DNA from 2 places in the Nonomuraea fuscirosea genome. Region 2 is predicted to be linked to the other one. Evidence: riboswitches for the same ligand, from Rfam matches in the RefSeq annotation. Region 2 holds a riboswitch; the other holds the start of a gene.
What was found. Region 2 has a riboswitch for cyclic di-AMP ahead of OIE67_RS45990 (C40 family peptidase). Riboswitches for the same ligand answer to the same signal wherever they lie in the genome.

Region 1 (4,193 bases), 2.4 Mb from region 2:
TTTCGTCGGCCCATTCGAGGCCGGCCCTGGCCTGCGCGATCCCCAGGTTGAGCGCGTACTGGCCGAAGACCCCGGCCGGTTTGCAGTCCAGCGACGCCAGCCGTTCCGCGAAGCCCGCCCTGATGCGTTCGATTACCTCGATCGCCTCGTCCCGCTCCAGCAGCGGCAGCAGGAACGCCTGCAACGCGATCTCGCTGCGGATCGTGGACGCCGGCACGTGCTCGACCATCCATCCGCGCAGCTGACGCCGCCCCTCCTCGGTGACCGTGTACGTCTTGCGCCCTCGCGCGCCCTCCGCCTCGGCCCGCACGAGCCCGTCGGCGGCCATCTTGACCAGCTCCGGATAGATCTGGGTGTGCCCGGCCTGCCAGACGTGGTTGAGCGAGAGCTCGAACTTCTTGGTGAGGTCGTAACCGCTCGCCGGGCCGACGGCCGACAGCAGCCCGAGCAGCGCGATCCGTAGGGACATGACCGCCAGCATAGCGACGGCTTGACATGTAAGCTCTTACATATCACTCTTCACATGTGAATACTGACACGAAGCCGGACGGGCTCGTCCTCCTCGCCGCGCTCGGCGGGATGTTCCTGGCGATGCTGGACCAGACGATCGTGGGCACGGCGCTGCCGCGCATCACCACGGAGCTCGGCGGCAGCACGCTCTACACCTGGGTCGTGACCGCCTACCTGCTGACGTCCACGGTCACGGTGCCGCTCTACGGCAGGCTCTCCGACCAGCACGGCAGGAAGCCGCTGCTGCTGATCGGCATGGTGGTCTTCGTGGCGGGCTCGGCGCTGTGCGGGGCGGCGCAGGACATGGGGCAGCTCATCGCGTTCCGCGTGTTGCAGGGGCTGGGGGCCGGCGCGCTGCTGCCGCTGTCGATCGCGCTGGTGATGGAGATGTTCCCGCCGAGCAGCGGCAACGGCGGCCGCGTGCAGGGGGCGCTCGGCGGCGTGATGGGGCTGACGTTCCTGGCGGGGCCGTTCCTCGGCGGGCTGTTCACCGACCAGGCGAGCTGGCGCTGGGCCTTCTACGTGAACGTGCCGCTGGGGCTCGCGCTGATCGCCGTCGTCGTGCTGCGGCTGCCGAACCGGCGGGGGACCGGCGGCGGGCGTCCCGACTACGCGGGCATCGCGGTCTTCACCGTGGCCATCAGCGCGCTCCTGCTCGGGCTGACGGAGAAGGGCATGGACGGCCACACGTGGACCGACACCGCCGTGGCCGGGCCGATCGGGTTCGCGCTGGCGTCGCTGGTGGTGTTCGTGCTGGTGGAACGGCGGGCGGCCGATCCGATCATGCCCATGGGCCTGTTCGCGAACCGGACGTACACGCTGGTCATGGTGACCTCCTTCTTCACGGCCTTCTGCATGTACGCCGGCGTCGTCTTCCTGCCCCGCTACTTCCAGGAGGCGCTGCGGTTCAGCGCCACCGAGTCGGGCCTGCGGATCTACCCGCTGACGCTGGCGATGGTGCTGGGCAGCGTGCTCATGGGCGCGCTCATGTCCAGGACGGGCCGGTACAAGCCGTGGCTGGTCGCCGCGCCGTTCCTGCTGGCGGCCGGGGCGCTGCTCTGCCTGAACCTGAGTGTGGACAGCGGCGGCCTGGCGCTGGCCCTGTGGATGCTGCCGCTGGGGCTCGGGATGGGCCCGATGTTGTCGGGCCTGACCGTGGCCGCGCAGCAGTCGGTCGACCCGGGTCAGCTGGGCACGGCCTCGGCCAACCTCACCTTCTTCCGCCAGATCGGCGGCTCCGTGGCGCTGGCCGTCGGCGGCACCCTCTACACCTCGGAGGTCGCCGCGAGCGCTCCCCTCCACGGGGCGGCCGCGGCCCACGCCTCGGCGGCCGCGCTGGTCGTCCCCGCGCTCGGGATCGCGGGGGCCGTGATCGCGCTGGTGGCGCTGGTGGCGCTGCCCAACCGGCGGCTGCGGCCGCCTTCTGTGCCACAAGGCAAGGTCGAGGCCGGTTTCGCGTCGTAAGCGGTGTCATGCGAAGCTGTGACTGTCCCCAACACCTTGGAGGTCCTCATGGCGGATACACCGGAGCCGGAAGTCAGCGAAACTCCCGAGGACGAGATGAAGCGCAAGTTCCGTGAGGCACTGGAGCGCAAGCGCAACCAGGCTGCGGGCGCGGGCGCGGGTGGCAGGGGCGTCGACCCTTCGAAGATCCACGGGGCGCACGGTCCGGCTGCGAGTAAGAGATCGTTCAGGCGCAAGAGCGGCGGCTGAGGCGAAAAATCCGAGGGGGTACGGCATGCCCGTGCCCCCTTCTTCATTCCCTGACGAAGGTAGATCTTTCGACCGGTTTGTGATGGAACGTTTGCGTATGTCCGTTTGCATAGTTAGAGTAACGGCCATTACCAGCCGGTGACCTAGTCCTTACCCACAGGGACAGCCGACTGGCGCCGAATCCCGAACCCAGGGAACCGGGGACCCACCTCATGGGGTGAATCCGGCCACCACGCCGGTAGGGCATCTCCACGCCCGAACCCGTCAGCTAACCCGGTAGGTGTGATGGAGAGGACGAATCACCCCATGCAGCAGCGCGTCGTACCCCCGGACCGCATGCCGGCCGCCTACTAGAGCGGCCCCCTTCTCCCAAGGCTCGTCAATTTGCGCCCCGCGTAGCGACGTCAGGTGATTTTCCCCGCTACGTGCCATTCCCCCATGGGCGCAACTCCCTGTCCCCTCGCGAAGGGTTTACCTTTTCATGTCTGCCCGTTCTGGCCTGCGTTCCCTCACCCTCCTCACCGCAATCGCCATCGGTACGCTGACCATCGCCGGCCCGGCCGCTCACGCCGAGACCGGCACGGACGAGAAGGTCCTGCTCAAGGGCTCCACCACGGCCTCGTACTTCTGGGACGACGCCTCCGGCCGCGCCGGCGACACCGGCCTGCCCGCCAGTGGAAAGCCCATGCAGAAAGGGCTGGCCGCCAGCCCCAGCTGGCCCCTCCTGACCGAGGGGTACGTGATGTACAAGGGCAAGAAGATGCCCTTCTTCGTGGGCGACCGCGGCCCCGGCGAGCCCTCCAACCGCGGCATCATGCTCGACCTCGACGCCAAGACCTTCGCCGAGCTGACCGGCGGCCGGTTCAACTCCAGCACGCTGGGCGTGGACGGCGTCGGCGGCCAGGGACACATCGAGATCGACTACGTCATCACCAAGTGGGGCGACGGCATGGGCAAGAAGAATTACCCGGTCCCCTTCTCGACCGGCGCGTGGGGCGAGCGTGACCGCAACCCGGCCACCCCGCCGCAGAACTGACCCGGACGCCCACCTTTGCGGAGTCAGGACCAGAATGTCATTCTGGTCTCCGTGACCAACCGCGCAGCCGCGAACGGCATCGACATCGCCTACGAGAGCTTCGGCTCACCGCAGGGCCGGCCCCTGCTCCTCATCATGGGCCTGGGCGCCCAAATGATCCAATGGGACGAAGGGCTCTGTGAGCTCCTCGCGGAGCAGGGGCACCACGTCGTCAGGTACGACAACCGCGACGTGGGGCTGTCCACCCACTTCCACGACGCGGGCGTGCCCGCGGCGGGAGCCCCCGCCCCCTACCTGCTGGACGACCTGGCCGACGACGCCGCGGCCCTCATGGACGTGCTCGGCTGGCCGTCCGCCCACGTGGTGGGGGCCTCGATGGGCGGGATGATCGCCCAGGCGCTGACCATCCGCCATCCCGGGCGGGTGCTGACCCTGACCTCGATCATGTCGACCCCCAATCCGTCCGTCGCCCCGCCCACGGAGGCGGCCTCCTCGGCGCTCATGGGCCGGCCGCCCGCCGACCGCGAGACGGCGCTGGAGCAGGCGGTGGAGCGGTGGGCGGTGATCGGCTCGCCGGGCTACGAGCTGGACCGCGAGCGGATCGTCGAGCTGGCCGGGCGCGCCTTCGACCGCAGCTTCGACCCGGCGGGCACGGCCAGGCAGTTCGCCGCCATCATGGCCTCGGGCGATCGTACGGAGGGGCTGAAGGGGGTCCGCGTGCCGACGCTGGTGCTGCACGGCGAGGCCGACCCGCTCGTGCCCGTGGCCGGCGGCCGGGCGACGGCGGCGGCCGTCCCGGGAGCGCGGCTGGTGACCTACCCCGGCATGGGGCACGACCTGCCGCGCGAGCTCTGGCCCGCCTTCGCCGCGGAGATCACCAAGCTCACCTCCGCCTGAGCCGGCGGGCGGTGGCCCGCGCCCCGGGCGCGGGCCA
Region 2 (4,193 bases):
GGCCTGCTGCTGGTCGTAGCCCTGGCCGTAGCCGGGCTGCGACTGCTGCTGCTGACCGTAGCCCTGCTGACCGTAAGCCTGCTGCTGGTCGTAACCCTGCTGCCCGTACTGGGCCTGCTGGCCGTAGTCGGGCTGGGACTGCTGCTGCTGCCCGTAACCCTGCTGCTGGCCGTAGCCCTGCTGCTGGCCGTACTGGTCCTGGCCGGACTGGGGCTGCTGGCCGTACTGCGGCTGCTGACCCGACTGGGGCTGCTGGCCGTAGCCCTGCTGCCCGTACTGCGCCTGCTGGCCGTAGTCGGGCTGGGACTGCTGCTGCTGTCCATAGCCCTGCTGCTGACCGTACTGGTCCTGCTGGCCGTAGCCGGGCTGCGACTGCTGCTGCTGACCGTACTGCGGCTGCTGACCCGACTGGGGCTGCTGGCCGTAGCCCTGCTGCCCGTACTGCGCCTGCTGGCCGTAGTCGGGCTGGGACTGCTGCTGCTGTCCATAGCCCTGCTGCTGCCCGTAGCCCTGCTGCTGACCGTACTGGTCCTGCTGGCCGTAGCCGGGCTGCGACTGCTGCTGCTGTCCATAACCCTGCTGCTGACCGTGCTGGGGCTGCTGCTGGCCGTATTGCTGTTGCTGGCCGTAGCCCTGCTGGCCGTAGCCGGGCTGGGACTGCTGCTGCTGTCCGTAGCCCTGCTGCTGACCGTACTGGGGCTGCTGCCCGTAGGCGTCGTCCGCCCGGTAGCCGACCACAGTGACGTCGGGATCGGGCTCGCCGGGATGGCGGCCCGAGTTCTGCTGCCCGTAAGGGGTGCCGGGGGCAGAGTTTTCTCCGGAGTCGTCCTGTGGATACGGCGGCTGTCCGGTGCTCACCGTGTCACCTCGCTTCGAGTGCGCATGTGGCACGTGTCAGGACACATGCCTGTGCTGCCCAACGTATCGACATAGGTATCAACAATCACCTTTCCATCTGGTCAAGGTCCGCGTCACCCGATGTCAGATGGAGCAGCATGCGGGTGTTGCCCAGGGTGTTCGGTTTGACGTGTTCCAGGTCGAGGAACTCCGCCACGCCCTCGTCGTAGGAGGCGAGAAGTTCGGCGTACACCTCGGGTGAGACGGGGGTGCCCTGAATCGGGCGAAACCCGAGTCTCGCGAAGAAATCGACCTCAAAAGTTAGACAGAATACACGCCGCAGACCCAGATCCGTCGCCTGCTGTATCAGCGCCGAGACGATCCGGTGGCCGACGCCCATGCCCCGGCACTCGGGATCCACGGCCACGGTGCGGACCTCGGCGAGGTCCTCCCACAGCACGTGGAGCGCGCCACAGCCGACCACCTGCCCGCCCCGCTCGGCGACCCAGAACTCCTGCACGTCTTCGTACAGGGTCACCGTGGCCTTCTCCAGGAGCCGCGAGCCCGCGCCCGCGTAGGTGTCCACCAGCCTCCTGACCGCGCGCACGTCCGGCGTGCGGGCACGCCGGACCACCACCGCGGTCTCGGGCATCGTCAGTTCGGCCACCTGCTCCATGGCTCTCCAGAGTACAGATGTCATTACGGCTCGGCCCTAACTGCCATGTCCCGGCCCATCCTGTTACATGGGCCGGTCATATGGGCGCGCCCCTGGCGCCGGCCCCGCGGGCGCGGCGGAAGCAAGGGCAAAGGGGACATAAAGTCGCTTCTGTACGAGGGGGCACGAGATCACCTTGTGACCCTTCGGTTGTGAAACCTCTACAGACTCGGCAGTTCTGGTTGAGCACGAACCCGGAGTGCATTAGTGTCCTGCGACGATGTCCCCCACGTGTCGCAACGTGAGAGACACGCCCAATTCCCGCGAGGGAAGCCGGGGACCCGCCGGTGACGACCCCCATCGTCACCACTGGGGTGAATCCGAATCGTTCGGTAGGGCTGCTCCGGCCCGAACCCGTCAGCTAACCCGGTAGGCGTCCATGAGAGGAGCTGGTTGGTGAAGCGCACGCACCACGGTGGGGGGAAGACGGCGGGCAAGCACGCCCGCCCTCCGGAACGGTCTCGGCGGCCGCACCGCTTCGGTGTGGTGAGTGTCACGATCGCCGCGTTCCTCATCGCGATCCCCGTCGGTTCCGCGTCCGCCGATCCCAAACCCTCGCTCAAGGAGCTGGCCAAGCGGGTCGAGAAGATGCACACCGAGATCGAGACGCTGAGCGAGCAGTACAACGGCCAGCGGGAGAAGCTCAAGACCGCCAAGAAGGCCGCTGAGGCCGCGAAGAAGACCCTGGCCACCAGTGAGGCCGATCTCGCCGCCAAGCGGGCCAAGGCCGCCATGCTCGCCGAGAACGCCTACATCACGGGCGGCCTGGGCCGGGTGCTGGCCTTCACCACCTCCAAGGACCCCGACACCTTCCTCGACCGCGCCGCCACCACGTACGTGCTGGAGCAGCAGCAGGGCGAGGCGGTCAACGCCGTCACCAAGGCCAGGGCGGCCGCCGAGCGGGCCAGGGCCGGCGCCAAGTCCCGCATCGACGAGGTCGAGCAGCTCGTCGACGAGCTGGGCGGCAAGCGCGACAAGATCACCAAGCTGGTCACCAAGGTCGAGAGCAACCTGTTCAGCCGGGCGCTGGGCGAGGCCGGACGGCCCGGCACCCGCGCCACGCGCGTGGACCTGCCGATCGTCGGCGCCGGCAAGGCGGCCCAGGCCGCCCGCTGGGCGCTCACGCAGCAGCTCAAGCCGTACGTCTGGGGCGCCGAGGGGCCGAGCTCCTACGACTGCTCCGGCCTCGTCATGGCCGCCTACCAGAAGGTGGGCATCTCACTGCCGCACTACACCGGCAGCCAGTGGACGGCGGGCCGGCACGTCACCCGTTCGGAGATGCGCGTCGGCGACCTGGTCTTCTTCTACGGCGACCTGCACCACGTCGGCATCTACCTGGGCGGCGGCATGATGGTGCACGCGCCGCGGACCGGCGACGTGGTGCGCATCGCCTCGCTCGCCAACCGGCCGTTCGCCGGCGCCGTACGCATCGCCGACTGAGCCCGTACCCACGCCCGTACCCGCCGCCGCGGGCGCCCCTCGCCCGTCGCTAGATCAACTGGCGGCGGGCCGCCCAGGCGACCGCCTCGATCGCCGTGGCCACGCCGATGCGGTCGCAGATACCCCGTAATCTTCGGCGTACCGTACGGCCACTGATGTCAAGACGTCTGCCCACCCGGTCGACCGTGACTCCCTTGGCCAGCTCCGCCAGCAACGCAAGGTCGGCATGGCTCAACTCAACGCCTTCCGTGAGCAAATCCATCGGGAGCCCTCCCCCCCAACAGCTGAACTTGGGCCTCTCAAGCGGGCCGAAGTCGCTCCTCGCAGACGGTAAACGCATCCTGGAAAGGTCGTCAAGCATGACAATCCGCGCTCTTGACGAGCGCTATTGACATGATCCGATATATATGACGCACTCGCGATATGTCGCCAATGATCGTCGTACGATGAACGACGTCATCGAGCCTTCCGGCAGGCCGGGATCCGGCAATGACGAACGCGGCGGACGCGCTGGGTTTTGCTCCATTCGACCGCGAATTTCTGCGTGATCCTTATCCCCGTCTCCACGAGACGCGCGCGCGGGCCACGTCGTTCCGCACGCGTGGCGGGATCACTCGCAGCCACCACGCGCGACCCTGGTCCGCGATCCCGGCTCCGGCCGCGGCGCCGCGCCCGTGGAGAACGCAGCCGCAGGTCAGCAGGCCGTGTCCGTCCTGTGGACGGACCCGTCCGACCACACCGGGCTGCCCGCCCCGGCGAGCAGGGCGTTCACTCCCCGCATGTTCCAGCGCCCGCGCCCGCGCGTCGAGACCGCCACCGCCGGCCCGATCGTCGCGCCGCCCGGCGGGAGCGGCCTCATGTCCGCTCCGGCCCGGCCACTTCCGGTCATGGTGATCAGCGAGGGGCCCGAGGCGCCCCAGGAGGACCACGGACGCTGCCGCGGCTGGAGTGAGATCCTGGCGCGCAGCCTTGACCCGATGCTTACAGCGGAGCTCGGATCGGAAACCGGGCAGGCCCAAAGGGAGTTTCGCGACCACTTCCGCGAGCTCGCCGCACTCCGCCGCGAGCGCCCGGGAGACGAGCCCCCGAGCGCGCAGACGCGGATACAGGAGCTGAGCGGGCGCGAGTCGCCGGCCACCGGCCCTGGAGGGACACAGGGCGCGTCGGTGCCGGCGGTGATAGGCCCGGCCGATCGCGACCG

Region 1: linked by a shared signal. The riboswitch ahead of OIE67_RS02130 (hypothetical protein) and the one ahead of OIE67_RS45990 (C40 family peptidase) in region 2 are both predicted to bind cyclic di-AMP.

The regions. Positions count from the first base shown of each region.
Region 1 covers NZ_CP109074.1:458,251-462,443, forward strand. Annotated here, with positions in the region: gene OIE67_RS02115 (PadR family transcriptional regulator) at 1-469, opposite strand, end outside; gene OIE67_RS02120 (MDR family MFS transporter) at 526-1,974, shown strand; gene OIE67_RS02125 (DUF5302 domain-containing protein) at 2,023-2,223, shown strand; cyclic di-AMP (ydaO/yuaA leader) riboswitch at 2,388-2,521, shown strand; gene OIE67_RS02130 (hypothetical protein) at 2,705-3,259, shown strand; gene OIE67_RS02135 (alpha/beta fold hydrolase) at 3,311-4,156, shown strand.
Region 2 covers NZ_CP109074.1:10,017,997-10,022,189, forward strand. Annotated here, with positions in the region: gene OIE67_RS45980 (RDD family protein) at 1-858, opposite strand, end outside; gene OIE67_RS45985 (amino-acid N-acetyltransferase) at 944-1,513, opposite strand; cyclic di-AMP (ydaO/yuaA leader) riboswitch at 1,794-1,943, shown strand; gene OIE67_RS45990 (C40 family peptidase) at 1,949-2,992, shown strand; gene OIE67_RS45995 (LuxR C-terminal-related transcriptional regulator) at 3,042-3,254, opposite strand; gene OIE67_RS46000 (hypothetical protein) at 3,687-3,851, opposite strand.